One region of the Aliidiomarina minuta genome, then DNA from elsewhere that is predicted to be linked to it. Evidence: predicted binding sites of a transcription regulator. Region 1 holds the regulator's gene; the other holds the start of a gene.
The links. Region 1 encodes FNR, which switches genes on or off when oxygen is low (the NO sensors DNR and NnrR bind a similar motif). Its sites were predicted from a motif close to TTGATCTAGATCAA; they were not measured.
Positions count from the first base shown of each region.

Region 1 (15,222 bases):
CCTATGGGCACGAGACAGAGCAGGCTGAAAACAGTCTTAACTTATTTAATATGAGCTGGAAGCCTGAGCTTAATAAAGCAGGGCAGGCACTGGCAACCGGATTTTCCTGTCGTTGCCAGAGTCAGCGCTTTGCCAAACAGAGTCTAAAACATCCACTTCAGGTAGTACTACAACGCCTGAACTAAAAAAGCTCCCGAAGGAGCCTTTTTTATAGCAACAACCTGCTATTAATTGCCTCTGGCTTTTGCAGCCAGAATTTCCCGTGCCAGTTCATCGGCGATTTCACCAGTAGGGCGATCTTCTTCTGTAGCCCGGCTGAAAATAAGGTCCAGCGTGTTGTAAATGCCGCGGACCCGGCCTGCGGTTTCCTCACTACTGAAATTAGCTGCTTCAGAGCTAATATGGATAACCCCACCGGCGTTAATAACATAATCCGGAGCATACAGAATGCCCATTTCTTTAACTATTTTATCGTGCGCATTAGTCGCCAGTTGATTATTAGCGCTACCTGCAATTACGAGTGCTTTAATTCGTTTAAGTGTGTCGTTATTAATAGTGGCACCTAACGCACAAGGCGCATAGACATCCATTTCCACGTCGTAGATTTCATCAATGCCTACCGCAGTAGCGCCTAGCTGTTTAACCGCTTTATCTACGACTTCCTGGTTGACATCACAAACCGTCAGAATTGCGCCATCATTAGCTAATAAACGCGCAAACTCGTAACCTACAGCACCGAGCCCCTGGATAGCTATACGCAACCCTTTAACGTCATCTGAACCAAATTTGTGCTTAGCAGCAGCCTTTACACCCAGATAACTACCCAACGCGGTGTGCGGGGATGGATCACCAGCTTTGCTTTCAGTTCCCGCTACGTAACGGGTTTGTGTACCTACGATTTCGATATCACCAGTACGAATATTAACATCTTCAGCAGTTATATATTTACCACCTAAAGAGTCGACGAAGCGACCGTAAGCTTTAAATAACTCAGGGGATTTATCGGTTTTTGCATTACCAATAATAACTGCTTTACCTCCACCTAAAGGCAGGCCGGCGAGAGCGCTTTTATAAGTCATGCCCCGTGACAGACGTAATACGTCAGTTAACGCCTCGGCAGAAGACGCATAATCCCACATTCTGGTGCCACCCAGAGAAGGACCCATAGTAGTGTCATGCACTGCAATGATGGCTTTCAGACCGCTTGCCTGGTCATAACAAAACACTACTTCTTCATGGTTATCGAATTCTTTATGATCAAATACTGACATAAATTCTGTTGGCCTCATTTGTTGCTATCTGGTGACAATGTTCTGTCGTTTAAAAATGCGCGTAAACTACCACTTAACAGGCGCTAAGACCAGTCTGTCCAGTTTAAAATTAAGCTGATTTAAACGCTTGTTTAGCAACTAGAGTTTACACAGATACAGCTTCCCCCCGGGAGTCTAACTTGGTAGGATTTAGGGCTGCTATATATCAATAATGTAAGAAGTGAATTATGAGCCAAGAAGAAACACCATTATCAGAAGAACAAGCAACATGGGTACGCGAGCACTTTCAAAGTGCTAACAAATATCTTGCTGAAAAAGGCATGTTGAGCGATACCATTGTAACCAAAGAATCACGCTACCTGATTCCTACGCTCGCTGTTTGGAAGTTCAAACTACAATCAGGGCAGGGGGTGTGGGTTATTAACGGTAAAGTACCTACCGACCATGTTTCTACTAAGGTCGCAAAAACGGCGCGCGAAGCAACACGTCATTTTAATATGCAGTGGCAGTTGAAGGCTGAAAACATCCTTGCGAATGAAAGCAGCGCACGGGATAAAACTCAGGCGGATATGGCCAAATATTTAATTCAAAGTGCTGAATCAGTTTACGCAGTGACTCAGGAAGACAGGTTGTGGGGCGAAAGTTAAGTACTAAGGGTACAAAGGTGTAGCCAGCAGGTCGAAGGCTACACCTTTACTTTTCTAGTCTTCATTGACCGCAAACCAGAAGCCTTCATTGATCAGCTGGACCAATAACTGACGACTCAACGGCGTAGTCAGAAAAGGCAGTAGTGCCTGAGTTTCTATTTCATAGTTTACGTTTAACAGACATTCAAACAGTTGTTCAGCACTACTATCCAGCTCATACGCCTGAGCCTGCACCAGGCCATGCAGCTGACCATCCAAGTGGGTTGTTATCATACGTAAACCAACGGCACGCTGTAAGTAAGCATATTGCTGTAAGTAACGTAATAAACCGCTTTCGGTAATTGGATCCTGCGGCCACTGCATTAACGGGGGCCTTGGATTTTGCGACAAAAGGTTAGCGCAGACCCGGCGCAAAAGGGCTTCATCGTTTAACGCGTTTTGCATTAACTGACGCATCTGCGTATAAGCCGCGTCATTAATATGCCAGGACTTATCCGGCCATTCCCCCTGATCCTGATAACGAGCCGTCAGAGCATCGTGTTCCAGTGCATAATCAGCCAAGGCAGATAGTAGCTCTGCCTGAGTGGGTGCACGAAAGCCCACTGAGTAATTCATGCTAGGTTTCAGGCTATCGCCAGAGTGAGGGAAACCCGCCGGAATATAAATCATGTCGCCGGGTTCAAGAATGACATCTATATCTGCTTTAAAACCGTTAATCTGTTTTAGATCCGGGTGCGGCACCACACTGGTATATTCACCGCGCTCGCCTATTTGCCAACGCCGCTGACCTTCGCCCTGAATAATAAAGACATCATATTGATCAAGATGCGGACCAACACCACCGCCAATCGTTGAGTAACTGACCATAAGATCATCAATACGCCAGTCCGGCAAAAAGCGAAATGCTTCAAGTAGCTTCTGAGCCGGCGGGAAGTGCTCGTTAACAGCCTGAACCAACAACGACCAGTGGCTGTCTGCAAGGTCACTATAATCCTCAATAGGGCCGTGCTTAAGGTCCCACTTGCCGTCTTGCTGGCTAATGAGACGAGAATCAACACCAGGCTCCAGAGCCACGCCAGCTAATTCATCAGCGGTCATAGGGTCTTTAAACTGTGGAAACGCCTGACGGAATACTTTAGGTCGCTGTTGCCAGTCCTGCTGTAAAAAAAGCGCGGCGTCAAATACCGCGCTGTCTAATTTAAACATAGGAATTAACCCTTCAGGTAGGCAGGTAATTCGTCTACAAAAGCTTCTGCACGACCAATGTAAGTAGCGGGTGTCCAGCTCTTCAGTTCAGTTTTGACCTCATCCGGTAAAACCAGACTATCAATAAATTCAGCCATTGCAGATTGGTTAACACGTTTGCCACGGGTCAGTTCTTTCAGTTTTTCGTACGGTTTTTCTATACCGTAACGACGCATAACTGTTTGAATAGGTTCTGCCAGTAACTCCCAGTTTTGATCCAGTTCGTTAAGCAGGTTTTGTTCGTTAACCTCAAGCTTGTTCAGACCTTTTAAACTAGCCTGATAGGCAATTACTGCGTGTGCAACACCAACACCGAGATTACGTAGCACCGTGGAGTCCGTTAAGTCACGCTGCCAGCGTGAAATTGGAAGCTTTTGTGCAAGGTGGGCCATAATAGCATTCGCAATGCCCAGATTACCTTCCGAATTCTCAAAGTCTATTGGGTTTACTTTATGTGGCATGGTCGAAGAGCCTATTTCACCGGCAACTGTCTTCTGTTTGAAGTGATTAAGCGCGATATAGCTCCAGAGATCACGATTCAAATCAATCAAGATAGTGTTAAAACGCGCCAACGCATCAAACCACTCTGCAATATAATCATGTGGTTCGATCTGGGTGGTGTAGGCACTCCAGTTCAGTCCCAGGGATTCCACAAACTGCTGTGAGTGGTTATGCCAGTCGACATTAGGGTAGGCCGCCAGGTGAGCGTTATAATTGCCCACAGCACCGTTAAACTTGCCCAGTAGCGGAACTGCTTTAATTTGCTCAATCTGACGATGAAGGCGTACAGCTACGTTAGCAAATTCTTTGCCCATAGTGGTGGGAGTCGCTGGCTGACCGTGAGTCCGCGCCATCATAGCGACACTTTTATGTTCTTGGGCCAGTTCAACTACTTTATCCAGTAATTGGTTGAGTAGCGGCAATACCACTTCATCCCGCGCCGTTTTCAGCATTAAAGCGTGCGACAGGTTATTGATATCTTCTGAAGTACAGGCAAAGTGAATGAACTCGGTTACCGCTAATAATTCCGGACTACTGGCTACTTTTTCTTTCAGTAAGTACTCAACCGCCTTTACATCATGATTGGTGGTGCTTTCGATCGTTTTAACCCGGGCCGCGTCAGCCTCACTGAAGTCTTCCAGTATGGAGTCTAATAACTGATTGGCATCAGCAGAAAGAGCCGGGACTTCCTCTACTTGTTGAATACTGGCAAGCTTCTGCAGCCAGCGCACTTCAACAGTAACCCGGAATTTTATCAGGCCATATTCACTAAATATGGGGCGTAAGGCATCGACTTTATTGCCATAACGGCCGTCTACGGGGGAAATTGCACTGAGTGGGGAAAGCTGCATGCTTATTTAGCTCCAAAAAGTTAACTGATTTTAGCCAGCAGGTCTCGTGTTGCATTGACCATCTGCTTGCGATTAAAAATAACCTGACGACGTTTGCCGCCAAGCTGACGCCATAATACTGCGCTGCGAATCCCTGCCAGCAACAAAGCTCTGATGCGTTGCTGAACCTGGGTTTGTTTAAGGTGTTGAGGGTCACCATTAATTTGAATACGAGGGCCCAGAGGGCTTATAACATCACTGTACAGACTACCGAGATTATTGATCACGGTTGCCTCATCAAAGTTAAATTCTTCACGTTGACGAACTACCTGATTAATACTTTCACCCATTTTTTGCAACGCAGCGTCGCTTTTTACCAGGCGTCGCTCTAACTGCAGCATACCTACTACATAACGGGTTTGTTCTACGTCCTTGTCTCCCTGGGAATCGAGCTGCCGTAGCAATACCTGTAACCCAGGGCGCAACTGGTAAAGATCACCATAAACAGCCTCTGTATTTTCTGGATCAACGACTAACAGGCTGTTTATTAACGTGTCCGGTGCTTCTGCAGGAACGACTTCACCGCGTTTAGCCAGTTGTTGCACGCACACAGAAGCCAGGCAGACACCGGCAAATGCGAGCATACGTTGTTGCCAGATATCCGTTGCCAACTGACTCATAATGCGACCTCGTGTTGCGTGATACGGGATTCAATAATGCCGCCGCCAAGGCAGACATCTCCCTTATAAAATACGGCGGACTGTCCCGGAGTAACCGATGATATCGGCTCGTCAAAATAAACATGCAGAGTCTCATCATTCTGAGGTTCAATACGGCAACCAATATCCTGTTGACGATAACGTGTCTTCACTGTGCACTCTATGCTGTGCTTTATATTTTCTCTGTTTACCCAGTGTAACTGTTTGGCAATCAGCCCATCCGAGAAAAGAAGCGGGTGGTTGCGCCCCTGAGCCACAATCAGGTGATTTTTAGCAACATCTTTATCGACAACATACCAGGGGTCTTCGCCAGCGTTAGCCATACCGCCAATCAGCAAACCTTTACGCTGACCAAGGGTATGATACATCAGGCCCTGGTGTTCACCGATGACATCGCCATCTACGGTAACCATAGGACCGGGTTTAGCGGGTAAATACTGTTGTAAGAAGTCTTTAAATTTGCGCTCGCCAATAAAGCAGATACCCGTGGAATCTTTTTTATCATGAGTTACCAGTCCCTGTTCCTCGGCAATACGCCGCACCTCAGGTTTTTCTATGCTGCCTACAGGAAACAACGTTTGCGCAATGTGTTCTGAAGAAAGAGTATATAAAAAGTAGCTCTGATCTTTATTCTCATCGAGACCACGCAACAGCTCCCAGCTAGTGCCATTAAAGCGGCGCTGGCAGTAATGTCCGGTCGCAATATAATCGGCTTCCAGGGCGTCGGCGGCAAACTCGAGAAATGCTTTAAACTTAATTTCTTTATTGCACATGATATCTGGATTAGGAGTGCGGCCAGCTTTATATTCCTGGAGGAAATATTCAAATACGTTGTCCCAGTACTCGGCGGCAAAATTGATCGTATGCAACTCAATGCCTAATTTCTGGCATACAGCTTCCGCATCTGCCAAATCTTCAGAAGCAGCACAGTATTCATCGGTATCATCTTCTTCCCAGTTTTTCATAAACAGGCCTTCAACCTGATAGCCCTGCTGCTGTAACAAGTAGGCGGAAACGGAAGAATCAACACCGCCGGACATACCGACGATAACTTTGCATTCTGCTGGGGGCTTTTCAGAAGAGTGGATCATGCCTGTGCCTGGACCTCATTTTGAACCTGGATGGCTTGCAATAGGTGACGGATTTTATCACTTTCTCTGTCGCTGCGCTACGTTTGCCAGCCCTTCAGGAGCCGCTTCATACCATTCTCCGACCGCAATATCCTGAATAGTCCAGTTACCCACCTGTGAACGGATCAAACGCAGAGTAGGGTGCCCAATATGTGCTGTCATGCGTCGCACCTGGCGATTTTTACCTTCGCGGATAGTCAGTTTTAACCAGGTGTCCTTAATGCTTTTGCGAATCCGAACCGGTGGATTCCGTGGCCATAACCAGTCTGGTTCATCTACTTGCACCACTTGAGCTGGGCGGGTAAGGCCATCTTTTAGTTCGACACCTTGCTGCAATGCATTCAGAGCAGATATGGAAGGTTCACCTTCAACTAATACATAATAGGTTTTTTCCAGTTTAAAGTCCGGATCGCTGATTCGAGCTTGTAAGCGGCCATCATTAGTCAGCAGGAGCAGGCCTTCACTGTCTTTGTCCAGCCTTCCGGCTGGATACACATCAGGTACCTTAATATAGTCAGCCAGCGTGCTGTCACCCTGTTGGCCACTAAACTGAGTTAATACAGCAAATGGCTTGTTAAACAAAAGTAATTTACTGACTCGGGGACGGGGTCTGCGCGCCATATTCTGAATCCTTATTGAAGACGGGCTTAAGATCATGAAGGCTAATCAAAGGAAAATCCAGTTTCGGGCTGGTCTTTATTCCCTTCAGTAAGCGATAATGGCGCCCTCGGTAATTTTAACTGGAGTAATAATGAGTAACAAAAAGCGAGTAGGGGGTAGCCTGGATAAGGCGCTGCGGCAGGAATCTGAGTTCAGGCCTGTCGCTGTTTTGAGTGAAGGCTGGGAGCTTACAAAAACGACCTTTTCTCCTCTGTTAGGTGCTCTGGTAGTCGCTTTAGCAATTCTTGTTATCGCCATCATGCTGGTTATTCAATTTATGTTTGGTGGTGAATTAAATCTGGAAGAAGGCAACAGCACTCAAATTCTGGGCCTTTTACAATTACTTATTATGCCTCCACTAATGGCCGCTGTTCATATGATGGGGATCCAACATAGTATTGGTAAAAAAAGCCGGGTAAATGATGTCTTTATGTTTCTGAAAAGACCTTTTCCTTTAATTATTACCGCCATTATTACTTCCCTTATCGTACAACTGCCAGGAATGTTTGCTGCAGGCAGTATTTTAGTTTTACTTATTATCGCCTTTTTTTCCATTACGCTCTCTATGGCGCTGCCTTTAGTCGCCGAGTACCAGCTTTCTCCATTGCAGGCAGTAAAAACATCTTTTCTGGTAGTCATTAAACGTTTTTTCGCTTTTGCGACAGTGTATGCCGCGATGCTGGGATTATTTATTGTTGCAGCCATTCCTTTTGGACTGGGCCTCATCTGGGTGGCTCCTATGTATTACAACGTCAAGGGTATTTTATACCGCGAGATTTTTGGTGTTGCGACAGATGAAAATGAGGCTAAAACATCTCATAAAGCAGAAGATAATGACGACAGTGACAACTCAAATACCTGGTCCGCGTGATTTGTAAAGAAACAATAGGTATAGTTGGGTTTCGTTCTCAAGAGGTGTACTGAATGAATTGGCTTTTTAGAATTATAGCAACACTGGTTATTGTAATCGCCGTTATCTATCCGTTTTATGAACAGATTGAAAAGATGGAAGCAGATACTAGCAGAGAGGCAACTGTCACCACCGGATTACCTGCTGTTTATGTAAGTCCGGCAACGACTACTACTGACTTGCCTGACTTTGCGTCTATACGCGATATCACTGAGCGCAAAAAAACATTTTTTGCTTATTTATTACCCGCTATTCATGAAGAGAATCAGCGTATTGAAGAGCAGCGAGTGCATTTGCGTCGTATTCAGGAAAAGCAAAGACTTGGAAAAACATTAACTAATCGAGAGAAAGAATGGCTGAATGAAATGGCCAACTTTTATCGGGTCGAAGAAACTCAGCGAAAAGGTCAAATCGCCGATTTATTGAATCGGGCCGATATTATACCTGATACTTTAATTTTAATTCAGGCCGCTAATGAGTCTGGTTGGGGGACTTCGCGGTTTGCTACGGATGCACTTAATTTCTTCGGCCAATGGTGCTGGACTCAGGGCTGTGGTTTAGTTCCAGCAGCGCGTCCAGACGGACAGGTTTATGAGGTTCGTACTTTTGAAAGTATGGAAGCTTCTGTACGTAGTTATATTCGCAACCTGAATACGCACTTTGCTTATTCTGATTTACGTGGGATACGTTCAGAGCTGCGCGCCAACAATGACGATATCTCCTCGACATATTTAACTCAGGGATTGTTAAGTTATTCTGAGCGTGGCGAGGAGTATATTGAAGAATTAAATCAAATGATACGCATCAATCGTCCTATCATTCTTGAAGTTCAGGAAGAGATTGACTCTTAAGACTTGCCAATATTAACGACATTGATACTCATATCAATGTCGTTATCTTCCTTCTGAAAGACATTACCAGTTATAACCTGCTGATCAAAAGCGGTGTCTCCGTCAATCATGGGAGTTCCCGTTTGTTTAACCCCGGCGAAATCAAATAGTTTATTATCTGTCAGGTGCGATGGCACTACATTCTGCATAGCAGTAAACATGCTCTCAATACGCCCTGGAAACTGTTGGTCCCACTGACGCAACATGTCTTTTATCGACTGCCGCTGCAGGTTTTTTTGCGAACCACAAAGGTTACAGGGAATAATGGGGTACTTCTGAGCATCTGCGTAGACTTGAATATCTTTTTCTTTAACGTAAGCAAGTGGACGAATCACCACATGCTCGCCATTATCACTCACCAACTTAGGCGGCATGGACTTCAGGCTTCCACCATGAAACATATTCAAAAACAGCGTTTCCAACATGTCATCACGGTGATGACCCAGTGCTATTTTGGTAGCTCCCAGCTCTTTTGCGGTACGGTACAGAATACCGCGACGTAAACGCGAGCATAAGGAGCAAGTGGTTTTTCCTTCGGGAATTTTCTCTTTAACAATAGCGTAAGTATCTTCTTCGATAATACGGTAATCTACGCCAGCTTCTTGCAAGTATTGTGGAAGGATATGCTCTGGGAAACCGGGTTGTTTCTGGTCCAGATTAACGGCAATAATTTTAAAAGAAACCGGAGCAACCTGCTGCAGATAACGCAAGACTGAAAGCATAGTGTAACTGTCTTTGCCGCCTGACAGACAAACCATTATTCGGTCGCCTTCCTCGATCATAGCAAAGTCATTAATAGCCTGGCCAACCTGGCGACGAATGCGCTTTTCCAGTTTATTTAAACTATATTGCTGTTTCTGTTGTTGAGACATTATAAACCCTGTAAAGCGTGGGCAGGCGGCGCTGCATCGTTAAAAAGCGCTAGTATACCTGCCCACAGCAAGGGTTTAAATGCTATTCCGCCAGTGGTGATTTAAAGCCTTCGGGTTTTATCGCCAGGACATCACAATTAAGCTGCTCAATCACGTGTTCGGCGGTATTCCCCAACAAGGCGGCAGTAATACCGGTACGACCTATAGTACCTAATACCACCAGTTCGGCATCAAGCTCGTCTGCCAGGGCAGGTATCTGGTCCTCAGGCAAACCTTCGCGTACATGCAGGTTTTCTTCCAGCAGCCTGTGCTCTTCAGCTAATTTGCCTAATGATTCCTGATGATAATTACGCACATTAGCCTGATAATCGCTGGTATCGAATTCTGGAATTTCAATAGCCATGTTCAGCGGTGCAGTGGGGTAACAGTTAACCAGATGTAAGTGGGCCTCCAGCAGTTCACTCATGCCTTTAGCGGATTTAATAATACGTTCATTTAATGACTGATGAGGTTTATCATCGGCGCCGGCATTAACCGCAGCTATAACCTGGCCATGCGGAGGCCATTCATGCTCTTTAACCAGAAGTACGGGGCAGGGGGCTTTACGCAATAAATGCCAGTCTGTAGGCGTAAAAATAACACTCTGCAGTTTATCGTGGCGGTGAGTGCCCTTGATGATAAGATCATGTTTTTGCTCAAGAGAGGTTTTAATAATGGACTCAAACGGCCGATGATGCCAAACCACTTTAATATCCAGCTCCAATCCTCGGGTATCATAATCTTTCAATAAGTCTTCTACCCACTGCTCATGGCCTTCTACCAGTCCCGAACGCATTGATTCTCGTTCTTCACCGGACAACATGGTGGTCATTTCATAGGAAAAGTCATAGATTGAGAGAAAGAGAGTAAGTGAAGCTGACTGCAACCGAGCTAGCTTTAACCCTCTGTTCAGAGCTTTTTGTGAATCCGCAGACGGATCGAGTACAACTAAAATATTCTTATACATAGGGTGTCTCCTGATTGCTTCCCACCTGAGTGTAGCTGATCAAAGGCACTTCGCTATGATGTAGCGCAAGCTCTTAACTGTAAACCCGCTATATCCTGCAACCGCGGGCTGTCTTTAAGGAAAATAAACTTGCCGTCTACCGTAATACAGGATTCTCTGTGCAACTTACTAAGTAGCCGGCTCACCGTTTCTACCGTTAAGCCAAGGAAGTTTCCAATCTCAGCACGAGTCATGCTTAAACGAAATTCACGGGAAGAAAGGCCGCGGCTACGAAAACGTTCTGAGAAGTCGAGTAAAAAAGTAGCCAGGCGTTGTTCAGCACTTTTATTATTAAGTAATGACATCAGTTGTTTATCCGCACTTATTTCACTACTCATTAAACGCATAACCTGGCGCCGCAACAAGGGCAACTGGTCACTCAGGGTCTCCAGGTTTGCATAAGGAATTTCACAGACCATGGATGTTTCCAGTGCTTCAGAGAAACTACAATAAGTGGAGCTGTGAACTGAATCAAAACCAATCAAATCACCGGGCAGATGAAATGCCGTGATTTGAGCATCGCCGTCATTAGAAACGCTGTAGCTTTTGAAGCTGCCGGAGCGCACCGCATACAAGGATCGTAAAGGTTCGCCAGCCTGAAAGATCAGTTCGCCTTTGTGATAAGGGCGTTTGCGCTCAATAATATTATCCAGCTGATTGAGCGATGAGTCATCCAACGTGTAAGGTAGGCATAACTGACTGATACTACAGTTCTGACAATTGATATTGCTTACTACCCGAAAACGTTCTGACATGTTATTTCTTCCTTTAAATCAGTTCCATTGTTGCACAGCAACAGCACAGGTCATGATGCCGTATACCAACAATAAGATACCGGCGACCCAGCGAAAACCAGCAGAAGTCACCAAGGTACTCAGTTTGCGACTAAACACTCCGAAAATCAACATGGAAGGTAAAGTTCCGAGACCAAATGCCAGCATAGTCAGAGCACCGCCCTGGGGACTACCTGACAAAGCGGCCCAGGTTAGTGCGCTGTAGACTAAACCGCAGGGCAGCCAGCCCCACAACATACCGGCAATATACAAACGACCGGCACCGGCATTCGCCGGGAAATACCTTAGCAGGGGTTTAATCAAACGCCATAAATAAGCGCCAACGCGCTCCAGAAAGGCCAATGCCATCCAGACTCTGGTGATATACAAAGCAAGTAATATCATCATCAGTCCAGCTGCGAAACGCACTATAATTAAGGATTGATTGCTCACTTGAGTGATGGCAAAAATAGCGCTACCCAGAATAGCCCCGGCTAGCATATAAGAGGAAATACGCCCCAGATTATAAATCAACAGTCGCCATGGCGATTGATTCAGCCCCATAGCGCCCGCAAGACCACCACACATAGCAATACAGTGTCCACTACCGGCCAGCCCCATCAGAACGGCGGAAACGAGATCAATTTGCTGCATCGTCGTCCTGTTTGTTTGCCTTTTTGTTGTTTTTTTTCTGCGGCTCTTCTTCGTCCAGCAGGATATTCATGCCCTGACGTTCAAGATCATCAAACTGATCGTTACGGACCGCCCACCAGAACAGTGCTATCACCAGAATAACCAGAAGAATAGCGGCAGGCACTGCGATATGAATGATTTCCATGGTTAGCCTCCGCGCGGTTTTTTTAATAAACGTAATGAATTGGAAACTACTATGAGTGAGCTGATTGACATACCCAGCATAGCCCATAATGGACCCACATGACCGGTTACTGCAAGCGGCAGAATAACGGCATTGTAGCCCAGAGCCCAGGCAAAGTTCTGGCGGATAATAGCGCGCGTTAAAGTCCCCGTGTGTAATAACCCCTGCAAGGCATGCAAGCGGCCATTTAAAATGACCACGTCGCTACCAGCTTGAGCCAGCTCAGTGCCGGAAGCAAAGGTCACCGAGGCATCGGCCTGTGCTAACACCGGCGCATCATTAATACCATCCCCGACCATCATTACCGCGCCGTGCTGTTGCAGTTCACGTAAACTTTCCATTTTGTCTTTCGGCTGTAACCCGGCCCGAACATCTTCTATGCCCAGAATTTTGGCCATACTCATAGCCCGGTCCTGATGATCACCGGTCAGCATAATCAGCTTAAAACCTCGTTTCTTAAACCAGTTCACCATATCCAGTGCATCCGGCCTTAACTCGTCATCTACCTGCCAGGCCGCCAGAATTCCTGAACGATCACATAAATACACATTGGCCTGAGGCAGTGGTGACTGAGCATCTGGATGCCATTGCTGAATATAGTTCAAACTGCCTATTCGATAATCCTGCTCTTTATGCAAACCACTCAGTCCCTGACCGGGTTGGTTATCCACGTTGTCCAGCGAGACTTCCTGCACCGCGATCTGCTGGAAAGGGCGGGCCAGCGGGTGTTCCGAATACTGTTCGAGGGAGCGTGCGATAGCACTGTACTGCGATTCATTACCCACTTCCCGGAACCAGCTTTGCACCAGGCTGAAACGCCCTTGTGTCAGAGTGCCGGTTTTGTCCAGGCAGAGCGTATTGACCTTGGGTAATATTTCCAGGATTGCAGCATTTTTGACCAGTACGCCACTTCGGTTCAGGCGATTAATAGCGCCGCTCATCGCGGTCGGAGCTGCCAGAGCCAGGGCACAAGGGCAGGTGGCCACGAGCACCGCAAGGGTGACCCAGAAGGCGTCCGCTGGGGATAACAGCATCCAGCTTAAAAAGGTTAAACTGGAAACAGTCAGGGTGCCTATTACAAAATAACGACCGACAATATCAGCGAGACGGGCAAACCTAGGTTTCTGCTGCATAGCCGTGTCCTGAAGTGAGACAATGCCAGCCAACAAGGTATCCTGATGCGTACTTTTTACTTTCATGATCAGTGGTGACTGCTGATTTACGCTGCCAGCATAAAGACTGTCGCACTGTTGCTTGGCTATTGGCCGGCTTTCACCGGTAAGCAGAGATTCATCACACCAGGCTTGTTCGGAAATCAGTTCACCGTCAACAGGAATCGGTTCACCGGGCTTAACCCGGATTTCATCGTCCATCTGCAGGTATTTGACCATCACACGCTGCCATTCGTCATCATGCCGGCGCTCGGCAAAAGCAGGGATCAGCTTCATCAGGTTGGCAGCATTAGCGACCGCTCGATGTTTGGCCAGCAGTTCCAGGTAGCGGCCAGCCAGAAGCAGGAAGGCGAACATAGAAACACATTCATAATAAACTTCGCCGGTATCAAAAACAGTGGCATAAAAGCTGGCGACAAATGCCAGCATCATAGCCAGAGATACGGGGACATCCATGTTCACAGTACGTGCCCGCAATGCACGGATAGCGTTAGCGAAAAAAGGCTGGCAACTGTAGACAATAACCGGGGCGGTGAACAGCAAAGACACCCACCAAAAATAGAGACGATGCATATCATCAATATCATCGTAATAAAGACCAAAAGCCACCATCATGGTCTGCATAGAAGCCAGCCCGGCGACGCCCAGGCGCATGATATAGCTGCGTCTGGTTTTTTCAAAACTCTGTTCTAAATCGGCTTGCTGAAAAGGCAATGCACGATAGCCAACCTTGTGGATACTGGCCAGAATATCGCTTAGTTTAAGGGTTTCAGGCAACCATTTGACGTTGACCCTGTCCGTTGTCGCATTCACAACCACGTGCTGGATGCCGGACAGGCCTCTTAACTGCCGTTCAATAAGCCAGGCGCAGGCAGCGCAGGTCATGCCTTCTACAGCCAGGGTCACTTCATTGACGTCACCGCTGCGCACAAACTCGCGCTGAATATCCGGATCGTCATAGGCTTTGACCTGCTCATGCAGCGAGTCCAGCTCTTCAGGAACCAGTGCCTGAGGTACGCCTTCATCATCGATTTCACGAAACTTATAAAAATGAATCAGGCCCTGACTGACAATAGTATCGGCCACCGACTGGCAGCCATAACAGCACATAGGTTTGTCTTCACCGTCTATTTCAACGCTTAAGTTCAGTCCGGCGGGAACCGGCTGATGACAATGAAAACAACGCACTGCACTGCTCATAACCAATTAAATACCGTAATTATCAGGAACCAGTGAAAACGCACTGTCCTGTGGTAGTTGCACATTCTGACTGACACGCCATTCGTTGTTAAAGGGTTCTACAATAATGCGCCAGTGACCGGATATTGAACGTGGCAGTTCCTGGCGGTACATACCATCGCCGGAGTGGGGAACCCTTAATTCGAAGTCTTTATCATCCAGTGTCGGGTGATAAAAATTGACCTGCAGGGCGCTCCGGTTTTCAGGTTCAACACCATCAAAACGAAGCTGAATATAATCGTCATCAATCTCCACCAGAAAGGCAATGCCTAAATCTTCAGCGCGGGCTACTTTTTCCAGTTGCAGGTTAATGGTTCTGCCTTCGCGGTAATAATCATCGACCACCATGGATGCCGGGTTTTTATAGATTAACCAGGCAGTTACCCCGCAAGCGGTAATAACGGCTACTTTCATAGCAATAATGTACCAGGGCCAGAAGTG
Region 1 covers NZ_PIPL01000001.1:580,382-595,603, forward strand. Annotated here, with positions in the region: gene ydiJ (D-2-hydroxyglutarate dehydrogenase YdiJ) at 1-185, shown strand, start outside; gene CWE09_RS02785 (Leu/Phe/Val dehydrogenase) at 228-1,271, opposite strand; gene CWE09_RS02790 (DUF4826 family protein) at 1,499-1,918, shown strand; gene CWE09_RS02795 (cupin domain-containing protein) at 1,973-3,124, opposite strand; gene purB (adenylosuccinate lyase) at 3,130-4,515, opposite strand; gene hflD (high frequency lysogenization protein HflD) at 4,536-5,174, opposite strand; gene mnmA (tRNA 2-thiouridine(34) synthase MnmA) at 5,171-6,304, opposite strand; gene CWE09_RS02815 (pseudouridine synthase) at 6,362-6,964, opposite strand; gene CWE09_RS02820 (DUF2189 domain-containing protein) at 7,095-7,874, shown strand; gene CWE09_RS02825 (glucosaminidase domain-containing protein) at 7,928-8,764, shown strand; gene ttcA (tRNA 2-thiocytidine(32) synthetase TtcA) at 8,761-9,675, opposite strand; gene uspE (universal stress protein UspE) at 9,758-10,681, opposite strand; gene fnr (fumarate/nitrate reduction transcriptional regulator Fnr) at 10,735-11,475, opposite strand; gene CWE09_RS02845 (sulfite exporter TauE/SafE family protein) at 11,494-12,147, opposite strand; gene ccoS (cbb3-type cytochrome oxidase assembly protein CcoS) at 12,134-12,331, opposite strand; gene CWE09_RS02855 (heavy metal translocating P-type ATPase) at 12,334-14,742, opposite strand; gene CWE09_RS02860 (FixH family protein) at 14,749-15,222, opposite strand, start outside.

Region 2 (15,222 bases), on a different contig from region 1:
CAGGTACTTTTACGCCCTGGGAACCGCTGGAAGAAAAAACTGATGCGCTTTTTTACGAAGGTTTGCATGGTGGTGTAGCTGGAAGTGATTTCGACGTCGCCCGCCATGTCGACTTACTGATAGGCATGGTGCCTATCGTAAACCTGGAATGGATTCAGAAACTACTGCGCGACACTTCTGAAAGAGGTCACTCCCGGGAGGCAGTAACGCAAAGCATTGTGCGCAGCATGGAAGACTATATACACCATATAGTACCGCAGTTTTCACGCACTCATATTAATTTCCAGCGTGTACCGACAGTAGACACTTCCAATCCTTTCAGTGCAAAAGATATTCCTTCCCTGGATGAAAGTTTCGTGGTGATTCGATTTCGAGGCATGAAAAAAGTCGACTTCCCCTATCTGCTGCAAATGATAAACGGTTCTTTTATGTCCCGTATCAATACGCTGGTAGTGCCAGGCGGCAAAATGGCGCTGGCTATGGAGCTGATACTGACTCCATTAATTGCTGAACTTATTGAGAAACGCAACAGTGCTTCTCAGCGCTATTAGCTAGCTACTTTACGCTGTAACCGGTCATCCAGCAGATTCTTCACTAACCCGGTAAACTCATTAATAAACTCCTGCTGCCGAGGGCTGGGGTGCGTATTTAGTACGGACGCCAGCACTTCTTCTAAGTCATAGAGGATCGCATCGGCTTCACGCACAATATCAAGACGCACATCTTTATCCATATCATGCTGCTGACAAACACGCATAATACTGTCTGACAGCGATTCCTCGAGCTGCTCACGCACTGTAAAAGGAGCCTGCTCAGAAGCAGGCACCTTTTCTTCAAATACATCGAGCTGTTCAGTTAAATACTGAACCAGTTCAATGTAGCCATCCGTTTCTACAATCATCTGTCCACTCATTTATAAATAAAAGGCTATCTAAGCTCTTTTTAAAATGAAAGTCCCGGAGCCAGCTTTTGCGGAAGCTCAACTTTATCAGCTTCCACAGACGCAACCGGATAAGCACAGTAGTCAGCCGCATAGTAAGCACTTGCTCTATGGTTGCCACTGGCACCAATCCCACCAAAAGGTGCTGCGCTGCTGGCACCAGTAATGGGCTTATTCCAGTTCACTATACCTGCCCGGATACGTAATAAAAAGTCATCGTACACAGCTTTATCATCTGCCAATAAACCTGCCGACAAGCCAAAGCTGGTATTGTTAGCTTCTGCTATAGCCGCATCCAGCTCATTATAACGGTAGACTTTAAGCAAAGGCCCAAAGTGTTCTTCGTCGGGCAATGAGACATCAGTAACATCAATAATGCCTGGCGTCACAAAGCCTTTATCAGCCTCATGCTGTTTCATTCCGACCAGCACCTGACCGCCAAGTTCCACTATTTGTTGCTGTGCAGCCACCATACCAGCCGCCGCTTTGGCTGAAATCATCGCGCCCATAAAGGTTGCAGGTTCCGCTTCGTAGTCAGCAACTTCAATTTGCTTGGTCACTTCTACTAAACGCTGCAGAATTGCGTCGCCATTAGCACTATTCTCAATAAATAACCGACGTGCACAAGTGCAACGCTGGCCGCTGGTAATAAAAGCCGACTGCACAATATCATGCACTGCAGCATCAACATCAGCCACATCTTTAACGATTAATGGGTTATTACCGCCCATTTCCAGTGCCAGAATTTTATCAGGCCGCCCGCCAAACTGTTCGTGCAGCAATTTTCCTGTAGTTGAAGAGCCAGTGAAGAACAGGCCATCCATTTGCGGATGTGCAGACAGGGCTTTGCCAGTAGCAACAAGCCCTTGCACCAGATTCAGAACACCGTCTGGAATACCAGCCTGCTGCCACAGCTGCATAGTTTTTTGAGCCACGAGTGGCGTCATTTCACTCGGTTTAAAAACGACGGTATTACCAGCCAGTAAAGCCGGCACTATATGTCCATTTGGCAGGTGACCAGGGAAATTATAAGGGCCGAAAACTGCAACAACACCATGCGGACGATGGCGAATAAAAGCTTTAGCGCCTGGCATCGGATTTTCTACTGTTCCCGTGCGCTCGTGATAAGCACGCTCAGAAATAGCGACCTTGCCTGTCATTGCACCGACCTCTGTACGAGCTTCCCAGACCGGCTTACCGGTATCCTGGGCGATAGTCAGTGCCAACTCTTCTTTATTCTCTTCCAGCAACTCAGAAAACCGCTTAGCAATTGCCAATCGCTCTTCAAATGGTCGGCGCGCCCAGGCAGGGAAAGCTGCACGAGCAGCCATTATGGCCTGGTCCACCTGGCCTTCAGTAGCTGCTTTACCTTCCCACACAGGCTGATTACGAGCCGGGTCAATAGAAGAAAAGGACTCGCCTTCACCCACCTGCCACTTACCGTTAATCCAGTGTGTAGTATTAGAATCTGTTGCTGACATATTCAATCTCCTTACAGAGGTGCAATTCGTATCTGGTCGCCGTTGCTAACCTGCAGCGCTGCTGCGGTTTCAACGTCGACTATGACTTCATCATCCTGAACACTCACATTGCCCTGACAGGCACGAAAGTTTTCCAGTTGCTGGTTACATAATAAATAATTTTCAGGGTCCTGCGGGACGCCTGTTTTAACGGTGCGCAGGCAACTGTTACGTACCGTACGCAACTGGCTTAATTCCCCTTCCACTGTGGGACCGCCATCAAAAATATCCACATAATTACGAAAACGCAGTCCTTCAGACTGCAGCAGTTTTAACGCGGGCAAAGTGTTAGGATGTACCTTACCTACAACTTCCTGCGCCGCTTTATCCAGCATATTCACGTAAATTGGGAAACGCGGCATAAGCTCTGCCACAAAGGTTTTATCGCCAATTCCGGTTAAATAATCGGCACGCGGAAAGTCCATGGTGAAGAAGTGTCTTTCCAGCCAGTCCCAGAACGGAGAACGTCCATTCTCATCAGACACACCTCGCATTTCTGCGAAAACATTGGTCGAGAATCTCTTTTTAAACTCAGTCATAAATAACAGGCGGAATTTTGACAAAGCCCTTCCATTGCGCCCTTTGCGGTACTTTTCACGCAAGAACAAGGTGCAAAGCTCAGATACCCCGGTGTAGTCATTACACAGCGTTAGTGTTTCCAGCGCATTATAAACACCGTGCTTCGGTGAATGATGCACTACTTTACCCAGATGATAATGATAAAAAGCTTCCGATAAGCCTACGGCGGCTTCGATGCCACTGACACCAGCAATAGAGCCATCACTGGTATCTTCCATGACAAATAAATAACCCTCTTCACCAGGTTGTTTAATACTACTGGCGACAAAGGCGCGCTGCGCACGCGAAATACGCCGGCGCAGCAATTCTTCATCAACCGGTAATGACGTAAAGCCATGACCTGATTCAATAGCACACTGATATAAAGCATCATAATCCGCCTCGGTGATCGGGCGGATAATCAGTGGCCCCTGCTTCCCTTTAGCCATGACTGGCAACCACCTGAGCTACTGCTTTTTCAAACCGTTGCAGACCTTCTTCAATATCTTCCTGCGGAATTACCAGCGACGGCGTAAAACGAACCACATCGGCACCAGCAATTAAAACCATCAGACCATGCTCCGCAGAAGCCAGTAAAAACTCTCGTGATTTACCTTTAAACTTATCGTTCAACGCCGCGCCTAACAACAGACCCTGACCACGAACTTCACTGAATACGTCATACTTAGCATTAATAGCCTGCAGCTTTTCACGGAACATTTGCTCTCGTTGCTTAACACCGTTCAACACTTCGGGTGTATTAACCACATCCATCACTGCTTCTGAAACGGCGCAGGCTAAAGGATTGCCACCATAAGTACTGCCGTGAGTACCCGGTTTAAGGTGTGCTGCAATAGCACTGGTGGTGAGCATAGCGCCAATTGGGAAACCACCGCCCAGAGCTTTCGCTGACGTCAGAATGTCCGGTGTCACACCACTTTGTTCATAGGCATACAGGGTTCCGGTACGACCGAAACCAGTCTGGACTTCATCAAAAATAAGCAGGGCATTGTGCTTGTCACAAAGGTTACGTACTCCCGCTAAAAATTCTTTCTCGCCAGGAACCACACCGCCTTCACCTTGCAGCGGCTCTATCATTACTGCACAGGTTTGGTCTGAAATAACAGCTTCCAGGCTCGACAGATCATTGTATTCTACGTGTTCAATAGCGCCAGGCTTAGGTCCAAAACCGTCAGAATACGCGGCCTGACCGCCTACGGTCACAGTAAAGAAGGTGCGTCCATGGAAACCTTTCTGAAAAGCAATAATCTGCTGTTTCTCAACACCATGTTCTTCCAGTGCCCAACGGCGCGCCAGTTTAAGAGCCGCTTCATTGGCTTCTGCGCCCGAGTTAGCAAAATAAACACGTTCTGCAAAAGTAGCCTGAGTCAGCTTCTTCGCGAGGCGCAAAGCCGGCTCGTTGGTCATCACATTAGCCAGGTGCCAGATTTTGTTGCCTTGCTCGGTGAGCGCATCAACCATAGCCGGGTGGCAGTGGCCTAAACAATTAACCGCAATACCACCAGCGAAATCGACATATTCGCGGTCGTCCTGGTCCCATACACGAGAGCCCTTACCTTTTACCGGAATAAAAGCGGATGGATTGTAATTAGGTACCATGACCTCATCGAATAACGCGCGTGAAACAGGCATTGCCTCAGACATATCAATACACTCCTGGGTAATCTTAAGAATCGGAATTCAGGTTGCTTAGTATGCCAGAAATAAGGCCCTTTGTCTGCGTCAGTACCCTGCTCAGGGTGCAGCTGTAAGTAGACTTTCAGAAGAACTGCATAAGTATCCGACTAGCCTCAATAGAGGTGGATACTTACGCATAAAATTATTTATTAACTTTCACGACCGCGACTTAAAATCAGCTTTTTCAGATGTAATTTACGCAATTCGAGGATGGTTTTACCGCTTAACCGGACATTGGCGAACATTTTTTTACCGTCTTCCAGTGTCGCCAGATTCGCTGCATGCAACAAACGAAACTCACTATAAGTATTTGCCTGCGTCAGAATTCGCGCGTAACCGGTAGTATCTTTAATACTACGAGCCGCAGCAAATTCTTCGTAAATTGCATCTAACGGCAAACGCTGGAAGGCAAAACCCTTAAACAGATTACCGGTTACCTCACGTTCCTTTTGTAGCATTAAGTCACGCAAAAACTGCTGATCCGGCTTAATTTCTAATAACGCATTGTAGCGGCGCGAATGAGGGTCTTTACGGAAGGTATCAAACATTCGTGAGCGCACATCGTCAAACACCAACAGAAAAAGTCTGGCCAGCACGACTTTGCCCATTTCATGAAAAATGCCAGCGGCAAAAGCTACCGCGGGATCCAGCTTGCCATCTAATTCAGCTAAACGCTGTGTCAGAATGCCGGTGCCTAATACATGTTGCCAGAGTTTCCGTCGTAACAGACTAAAAGGTGGCTCGGCAGGCGGAAGCCAACTTTGCATAGCAAGCGCTGGCACAATGACACATAAATCCACAGCACCGACAAAATTAAGGGCACCCCGGAAATTGGTTATTTTTGCCCGTTTAGAATCATTAGGGTCCGCAAAAGGTGGCATATTGACAATTTTAACCAGCCCGATCTGCAACCAGTCGAGGTTGGTCGCTAACTGCTCCACCTGACGTGATGTGGTGGACGGAGCATGAATAGCATCAAGCAGTTTAGGTGTACTTGCCGGAATACCTAACACGCGCTCGCAGATATATTCATGATCCTGAAGACGTTTTTCTATTTCTTTATACACGCGCGCATGCAACAGTTTCTCGACTTCTTCACGCTGACGGTCCTGAACTGCATTTTTACGTGCTTTCTCAGCCCGCTGGTGCTGTTCAACAGCCAACAATTCGCGGGTTTCATAATCTTCGTCTTCTTCCAACCCTTCTTCTGCCATATATTGGCCACGGGCGAAATTCAGACTTATCAAATAATTGATAAACCGGCGGTTAAGTAAAGACAGGCGATCATCCGTACCATTCTGGGTAGACACCCGAAACTGTTTATACTGCGACAATGTGTACTAACTCCTATTACACCCTAACTGCTGCAAACTACCCTGGTATTCAGGTATTATGGAAAGGTCTGTCACCGCTATTCCTGCTGACTGACAAAACCGGCGCAAAACAAAATGGCCGTGCTCGGTTACCACAGACTCCGGATGAAACTGAACACCAAATACAGGCAAATGGGCATGACGAATCGCCATAATATCTGTAGTTGGGTTATCGTCCACCCAGGCATCGATCTTGAGCTCTGCAGGAAAGTCTTTTCGCGACAATACCAGTGAATGATACCGGGTCACTGCGAAACGCTCCGGCAGACCACTAAACAGACCCTGCCCATTGTTCCGGATAACTGATCGTTTGCCATGCATAACCTGTGCAGCACGTTCTACTTTCGCGCCAAATACCTGGCCTATGGCCTGATGACCCAGGCAAACCCCCAGCACAGGTAGTCGGGAAGCAAAGTATTCAATAGCAGGTAACGTGATTCCAGCGCTATCCGGAGTTCCAGGGCCTGGCGATATAATCAGGCCCGTTGGCTGCATTGCCTGTATAGCATCGAGACTAATTTCATCGTTGCGAAACACTTTAACCTGCTGCCCGAGCTCGCAAAAATAACGCATCAGATTATGCGTGAACGAATCATAATTATCGATCATTACCAGCATTTATTCACACCGCAACCCGCTTCTCAGGCAATCAGATTTTGGGGCTGCATATTACCATAGGCATAACGAATGTGTGCAAGGATATGAGATCAACTTACCTTTGCGTAAAAACAAATTTGTGCCTGTTAAGTAATCACAAGCACACTAATGGCGTATTGTCGCAAACGATTTACCTATATAGTATACCTCTCTTGCGTTAAGCGGATTCTCTCAGTTGAATGATGTATATGGATAATTTTCAAACCTACGCGTTGTTTCTTGAAACAATCCCTGATGCTGCAATAATTATCGATAGCAGTAGTATTATACAACTCAGTAATAAAAACGCAGCCCGCATGTTCGGTTACCCAACCTCTGATTTACTGCAGCAGCCTCTGGATATACTGCTACCGCTACCACGCCGACAAAGCCATCACCAGCAAGTTAGTAATTTTTTTGAACATCCGGCTCAACGCAAAATGGGCCAGGACCTGGTGCTTACCGGGCAGCGTTCCAGCGGCGAAATATTTGCCATCGATATAATGATCAGTAAAATTCGCCTGGACGAAAAAGACTACGCAGTGGCTATCATTCGTGATGATTCGAAACGCCAGAATGCAGAAGAGCAAATTCGCCTGGAACTGGAAAAGCAGCGTCACCACGCGCAAACAGACTCATTAACTGGCCTGCCCAATCGCCGTGCTTTTTCCACCGCTCTTGATAACCATCTCACTCAACTTGAATACCACAATATTGCTTTTTCGCTGGCTTATCTGGATTTGGATAATTTCAAAGAGGTGAACGATACGGAAGGGCATCAGATTGGCGATTTGCTGTTGCAAAAATTTGGCCATTTTCTTAATCAATTATGCCGTAGCCGGGATCTAATCGCCCGTATTGGGGGCGACGAATTTGCCATTATCCTTGCCGAGAGCAACGAAAAACAAACACTGATTGCGCTACAACGAATATGCGACCAGGTAGTCAAATTATTTACACGAGAAAAATGGCCAGTAACGGTTTCTGTCGGTTGGGTGTATTGCTCTGAACGCGGCCAGATTGGGGCTTCTTCAGACCTTATGATGGCAGCCGATAAAGCCATGTACCAGGCAAAGCAACAGGGCAAGAATAATATTGCCCGTGGCTACTATTAACCAAGTTGCAGGCGCTGATATTCGACCGGTAATAAATCAGTCTGATGCGCAATCATAAAGACAGTACGCTTTTGCAACCAGGGTAAAATGTTGCGACTAATTCGTTTTTCGCTGTCAGCATCAATAGCGCGAAAAGGTTCATCAAGAATCAGCAGCGGTGCGCTTTTTAATAACGCCCGCGCCAGTGCCAGACGTCGGGCCTGACCACCGGATAGCCGACAGCCACCATCGCCAGTCCAGCTTTGCAGACCTTCCGGCAAACTCTTTACCAACACGTCCAGCTCTACAGCCTGTAAAACCTGCCATAACTCTTCGGTGCTGGCGTCTGCATTGCCAAGCCGTAAATTATGCTCGATGCTCGACGACAATAAGGCACTTTCCTGTGTCAGGTAAGCAACTTGCTGGTACCAGTTTGCATAATCTTCAACCGGTCTGCCATCGACCAGTACACGGCCTTCCTGAGCTACCGCAAGACCCGCGGCAAGATGCGCCAGGCTACTTTTGCCAACACCGGAAGGACCACTTACAACCTGAATACTGCCCGCTGCAAAATGCAGCGACAGGTTTTGCCATATGCGTCGCTGCTGATAGTGGACACTTACTTTTTCGAAAGTCAGAGCGACCGGGGTTTCTACTAAGATTTCAGTCACACGCCTGGCTTGTGTCTCCCGCTGAATACTGAGCACCTGTGTATTTAGCCGCCCAGCCGCACCCACCACGCGGCCCCATACAGCACCGGCCTGAGGCAACGCCAGCAATACTTCCGGAAGCGCCAGCAATGCCAGCGGTAATAATACCGCAACCGGCGCCGTCAGGGCTTCCTGCTGAAAAGCTATTAACGCACTGAACGCCAGCAATAACATGCACAGCTGGCTGCCCCCTTCCAGCCAGGCCTGAGCCAGCCCTTGCTGCTTTTGCACCTGCTCATGCTCTGTTGCCATGCGCTCTGCGCAAGCTATTAAGCTATGCTCATGCGTGGCCTGTACCTGCCAGGCCAGCATTTCGGCTTGCCCCTCTATATGCTCTAAAGCCAAAGTACGTAAACGCTCACTTTCACCTAGCTCCCGATTCGCCACACTGCTTAATTGCTGACTTAACAGGGTTAACAAACACAGGCTACCGCTCAGCAGTAAGACAAAAAGAATCAGAGCAGTCCATGGCAACCACAGAGCCACCAGCAGACACAAAATTACCAGGCTGAACCCGGCAACCAGTGTTGGTGCCAGAATTCTGAGGTGGAGGCTATCTAATGCCTCCACATCCTGAGTCAGCCGTTGCAGTATATGCGCAGCCCGATAACGTCTTGTACTCAGAGGCTGTCGTCGTGCTAGTCCAGAAAACAACTGCACACGCCATTGCGACTGCATACGCAGCACCAGGTCATGGTTGCGCAACCGTTCCAGATAGCGGCTCAGAGTTCGTAATAAAGCGAAAAAACGTATTGCGCCACCCGGCGTATAAATATCAAATGCCACCAAGGCCACCGCCGCACTGGTAATAAACCAGCCTGACACACCCAGCAAACCAATACCTGCCAGGGCGGTTAATAACATTAGCAATAAGCCCGACCCTAATCGCCAGGGTTGCTGATACAGCGGCGCCAACCAGGGATAAAGCTGCTGCCAGTCAGATCTATTCCACATTCAGACTCTCCGGCAGACGGGTTACGCTATCAGCCATCGGCAGCAGGCTTTGATCATGGGTAACCACCAGCAAAGTATGACCAGCTGCACGCAATTGCTGCAATGCCCTCTGCACCGATGCACTGGTTTCGGTATCCAGCGCCGCCGTTGGTTCGTCCATAATAATAATATCTGTCGGCTGCAGAAAAACCCGGGCTAGCGCCAGTCGTTGTGCTTCTCCACCGGAAAGACCTGTGCCCTGCTCACCTATTTCAGTTTGTAAACCGCTCTCCAAAGTCTCTACTAAATCCAGTAAGGCGACCTGCTTTAATGCCTCTAGCATCGCTGGCTCGGAGGCCTCCGGTGTAACCAACCGCAGGTTGTCAGCTAAACTACCCTGAACAATAAATGGACGCTGGGGTAGATAGGCAATGGGCATACTACCCGGAGCTTTTCCCAATAAGTGAATGTAGCCCTGCTGAGGTTGCAAAAAGCCCAGTAGCAACTGAATCAGGGTGCTTTTACCGCTGCCTGACGGCCCCTGAATGACATGAATCTGACCTTTTGCAAAAGCATGATTTAGCGATTCAAACACCGGCTGCGACATGCCAGGGTAACTAAAACTCATCTGCCTGATTTGAATAGACTGACTATTTTCGATTACCTCGGAGGAGGAGGGAGGGTTTGTCACTTCCACTGAGGGTTCAGCCGCTAACAAAGCAGCAGCACCCAGCGCACTGGCACGATCATGGTAATGCTGAGAGAGAGTACGCAGGGGCTGAAAAAACTCGGGTGCCAGTAATAATACCGTAAGCCCGCTAAATAAAGTCATCTCCGATGCCGGCCCAAAAGTGAAATAACCCAACAACGAAAAGCCGACATAAATAGCGACCGCTGCTATAGCTACCGCCGCAAAAAACTCCAGCACTGCCGACGATAAAAAAGCCACACGGAGTGTTTTCATATTTGCCTGACGACAGGTATTGCTGGCCCAGCTGACATCCTCAATTGCTTCATCGGTTGCGGTGAACAACTGCAGGTTGGTCAGGTTCCTGACCCTGTCCACAAAAAGACCCGCCAGCTTCTGAGTCGTCTCAAAGTGACGTTGATTCAGTTGTTCAGCGCCCATACCAACCAAAGCCATGAATGCAGGAATAATAGGCGCCGCAAACAACAAAAATAAAGCAGCGACCCAATCCAGACTGGCCACCACAATCAGAATCAACAGGGGAACCACTGCTGCGATCCAGAGCTGTGGCAGGAAGCGAGCAAAATAACCATAGAGGCCGTTGACAGGTTCAAGCATCAGGTTTGCAGTACTGGCTTTATCGGTTAACTGCTGGCGTCCGGCTAAAGGCTGCTGCCAGGCTTTTAGTAAACGAGAGCGGGCCTCTCGCTGGGCGAGCCGTCCGCAATCTGCTGCTAGTTGCTGTTGCCACGCAGCAAACAAGGTACGCAACAAAACAAGAACTACCAGTACTAAAATCACCGCCCAGGTATCCGCCACCTTTTGCTCTTCTATCAGTACCTGTTGCAACCACCAGGCGAACAATGTGAACTGGGCAATAACACTAACCCCGTGCAACAGACCCGCCAGTCGTGTTCGCTGCAGAAGCCTCGCGAGAGGTTTCTGCAGCGACTTCAGGTAATGCTTCGCTGGGCTGCTTTGAGCCACTTAGTGGTAACCCTCACCCGCTTTAACCTTGCCGCGGAATACCCAATAAGTCCAGGCCGTATAAGCCAGCACAAAAGGAATTACGAAGATCAGACCAATTAACAAAAACAGTTGTGACTCATGCGCCGACGAAGCATCCCAAAGGGTATAGGTAGGCGGTACCACATAAGGAAATTTACTGGCCAGCAGACCTAAATAAGTAAATAAAAACATGCCCATAGTGGCGACAAAAGGTGTCCCATTACGCCGTTGACGTACCGAACTCCAGATACGCCAGATACAAACTAACGCCAGCACGGGCAAGAGCCAGATTACCGACACCTGAGAGAACCAGCGTTCGGCCACAAAGGGATCAATAAAGGGAGTCCATACGCTGATTAGAGCAAACACCACTAACACAGCCAACAGCAACCATGGGGTGATTTTATAAGCCCAATCCTGAATATAACCTTCAGATTTCATAATCAGCCAGGTTGCCCCTAACAGAGCATAACCGGCCACCAGACCCAGGCCAGTCAGCACAGTGAAAGGTGTCAGCCAGTCGAATGCGCCACCAGAATAGATCATGTTTTCAGTGGCAAAGCCCTGAATATAGGTACCTACCACGGCGCCCTGAGCAAAAGCAGCGACGGTCGAACCTATCGCAAAAGCCCAGTTCCACAAATAGCGTGACGTTTTGGCTTTAAAACGAAATTCGAAGGCTATACCGCGGAAAATAAGGCCCGCTAACATCAAAAACACACCAATATACAAAGCGGGCAAAAACACCGAGTAGACCAGAGGGAAAGCCGCTAATAAGCCGGCTCCTCCGAGCACTAGCCAGGTTTCGTTGCCATCCCAGACCGGCGCTACTGAGTTCATCATCACGTCTCGGGCTTCGTCACCTGGGGCAAAGGGAAATAATATTCCTAAGCCAAGATCAAAACCGTCCATAAGCACATACATCATAATGCCAAATGCTATAATGCCCGCCCAGATATAGACCAGATCAAAGCCTGCTTCATTCATGATTTTCAACTCCTTCTTCCCACGCGGCATCCGCGCCAGATAATGGCCGCTTCGGACGTTGCAGATGATCTTTCTTATCAGCTTCCGGTTCAGCCCCAACACGCAGAACGCGCATCAGATAATAGATACCGGCCGCAAATACCAGGGAATAAACCAGGATATAACCAATTAAGGTGAATAACGCCATACCTCCGGTGAGCGAAGGGGTAACACCTTCCGCATGCGTCATGACCTCATACACCAGCCAGGGAGCACGCCCCGTTTCCGTGACTAGCCAACCGGCAAGTACCGCAATGAAAGGGGTCACGGCCATCAGCCTGAGCCCGTTTAAGAACCAGGGCGAAGTCGCATAACGGCCTCCTTTGCGCATAAACAGACCAGCAACAGCAAAGACCACCATCAACATGCCCACAGCAACCATAATACGGAAGGCCCAGAATACAATACCTACCACAGGCTGCTCTTCCACGGGTACTTCATTTAAACCAGGCACTTCGCCGTCCCAATCGTGCTTCAGAATCAAGCTGGCTAATTTAGGAATTCCCACTTCAAAATGGTTAGTCTGATTTTCCTTGTCCGGGATAGCAAAAAGCAATAAAGGCACACCCCGGCTGGTTTCCCAGTTACCTTCCATAGCAGCTACTTTCATAGGTTGATGTTCAAGCGTGTTCAAACCATGAATGTCGCCCATCACGACCTGCGCTGGAGCAATAAAAAGCAACAACCAGAGAGTCATGGACAGGGCTTTTTTATGAATTTCAACATCCCGTTTGCAAAGCAGGTACCAGGCGCTAACACCTGCTACTACAAAACCACCGGTCAGGAATGAAGCCAGTCCCATGTGGAAAAACCGCACCCAGAAGGAAGGGTTGAAAATAGCTTCCGACCAACTTGTCACATAAAAGAGTCCCTCACGAATCTCTACACCGGCCGGCGTATGCATCCAACTATTGGCGGACAGGATCCAGAATGAAGAAATAAAAGTACCAATTGCCACCATCATTGCTGAGAAGAAATGGACGCCCTGCGGAACTTTATCGCGACCGAACAAAAGCACGCCGAGAAAAGCGGCTTCTAAGAAAAAGGCAGTCAGCACCTCGTAACTGAGGACCGGCCCCAGAAAATTAGCGGTGGCATAAGAAAAATTACTCCAATTCGTACCGAACTGGAATGACATGACAATGCCGGACACCACGCCCATACCGAAAACTACGGCAAAAACCTGCAGCCAGAACTTAGACAAACGCTCCCAGTCTTTATTGCCAGTTTTATAAAAGAGGCCTTCAAGAACGGCTATATAGGAAGCTAAACCTATAGTAAAAACCGGGAAAATGGCGTGAAAAGATACAACAAACGCAAACTGGATTCGCGAAAGTAAAATGGGATCGAGTTCCATCAGCTACTCCTCATAGCTCATAGTGAGTACACCTACTATACTCTTGTAGTAACCTGGCGTCCTGATACCAATTGTCGCACTCGCCATACTTTTATTAGGGCAAGCATAATAGTAGAACAACTACAGTTTAGAAGACAACGTCTATAATTTCAGCGTGACTCACTAGTTTTTATCAATACCGCTCTTAATCGATTCAACTATTGATTTTAATCATGATCGCAATCGATTTATCAGACACAGTATAACTTGATAAATAACCAAATAGAATATATATATAACAATACGAATTAAGCAACCAGTTAATCTATGTCTCAGGAGGCATTATGACCACCCATAACTTACCTGCACCTATAGTCAAAGCGTTCTTAGATGAGGACAGCGAAACCTTTAGCTATGTAGTCTATGACAAACCCAAGGGGAAAGGGGTGGTGATAGACCCTGTGCTCGATTTCGATTATAAGTCGGGCCGCACAAAAACTGACAGTGCTCAGAACATAGTGAATTTTGTCCATGAAGAAGGGCTTACTATCGAGTGGATCTTAGAAACTCATGCTCACGCCGACCATTTGTCTGCTGCCCCCTATCTGTGCCAGCAGCTGAACGCCAAAGTAGGTATTGGTGAGCACATCAAAGATGTGCAGAAGATATTCAAAGAAACTTTTAACCTTGAAAAAGAGTTTCTTCCCAATGGAGCACATTTTGATCGCTTATTTGCTGATGGCGAAGAGTTTAAAGTCGGTCAACTGAGCTTCCGGGTTTTGCACACACCGGGTCATACGCCCGCAGATCTCGCTTATGTAGTCAATGAACAGGCCCTTTTTGTCGGTGATACTATGTTCCTGCCTGATGTAGGTACTGCGCGCTGCGATTTCCCCGGCGGCAGCTCGAAAACCTTGTACCGCTCTATTAAGAAACTATTAGCTATGCCAGATGATACTAAGATGTACATCTGCCATGACTATCCACCAGAAGGGCGCTCGCACGAGTTTCTTACCACAGTTGCCCGACAGCGAGCCAATAATATTCACGTGCGCGATGAAGTTTCTGAAGCGGAGTTCGTTGCAATGCGAGATGCCCGTGATGCAACGTTAGAGATGCCACGCCTGATACTGCCATCTATTCAGGTCAACATTCGTGCTGGGAAAATGCCTCCAGTAGAAAGTAATGGCAAAATCTACCTTAAAGTCCCGCTAAACCAGTTATAACAGAAGACAATAAAACGGCGGACTTCTGCGCCCGCCGTTTTATTTATTGCTCTATATTTATTGCGCTATTGCCTCAACTTCATATCCAGCTTCACGCAATAAGTTAACCAGCCCCTGATCGCCCGGCAAATGCCCGGCACCTACCGCTATAAAGGCAGAGCTTTCATGCATCTGCTCACGCAAAGGCGCAACCCAGTTGCGGTTACGTTCATCAATAAACATTTCCATATAGTGATTGAACTGAGGATCATCCATCATGATTTCCATCAGTGCGTCCAGATCCTGTTCCGCGTAGGCCTGAACCATCGACTCCATCAAAGCTTCGCCGGTTTCGCTATCACTGATCATTTCCCATAACCAATCGACCTGCTCCTGCAAAGGAATTTCATCAAACAGCCCCATCTGAAAATCAACATCTTCCAGCGCTACAATAGGTATTTCCTGCTCATCAGCCTGCTCCATGAAATAAACTTCAT
Region 2 covers NZ_PIPL01000003.1:252,001-267,222, reverse strand. Annotated here, with positions in the region: gene CWE09_RS12985 (phosphoribulokinase) at 1-551, shown strand, start outside; gene CWE09_RS12980 (DUF3802 family protein) at 548-901, opposite strand; gene astD (succinylglutamate-semialdehyde dehydrogenase) at 943-2,421, opposite strand; gene astA (arginine N-succinyltransferase) at 2,433-3,467, opposite strand; gene CWE09_RS12965 (aspartate aminotransferase family protein) at 3,460-4,671, opposite strand; gene CWE09_RS12960 (HDOD domain-containing protein) at 4,866-6,050, opposite strand; gene CWE09_RS12955 (anthranilate synthase component II) at 6,057-6,707, opposite strand; gene CWE09_RS12950 (sensor domain-containing diguanylate cyclase) at 6,935-7,840, shown strand; gene cydC (thiol reductant ABC exporter subunit CydC) at 7,837-9,483, opposite strand; gene cydD (thiol reductant ABC exporter subunit CydD) at 9,473-11,137, opposite strand; gene cydB (cytochrome d ubiquinol oxidase subunit II) at 11,138-12,145, opposite strand; gene CWE09_RS12930 (cytochrome ubiquinol oxidase subunit I) at 12,138-13,541, opposite strand; gene CWE09_RS12925 (MBL fold metallo-hydrolase) at 13,865-14,746, shown strand; gene CWE09_RS12920 (TraB/GumN family protein) at 14,804-15,222, opposite strand, start outside.
Region 2: the regulator FNR is predicted to act here: its motif matches at 13,742-13,755, upstream of CWE09_RS12930 (cytochrome ubiquinol oxidase subunit I).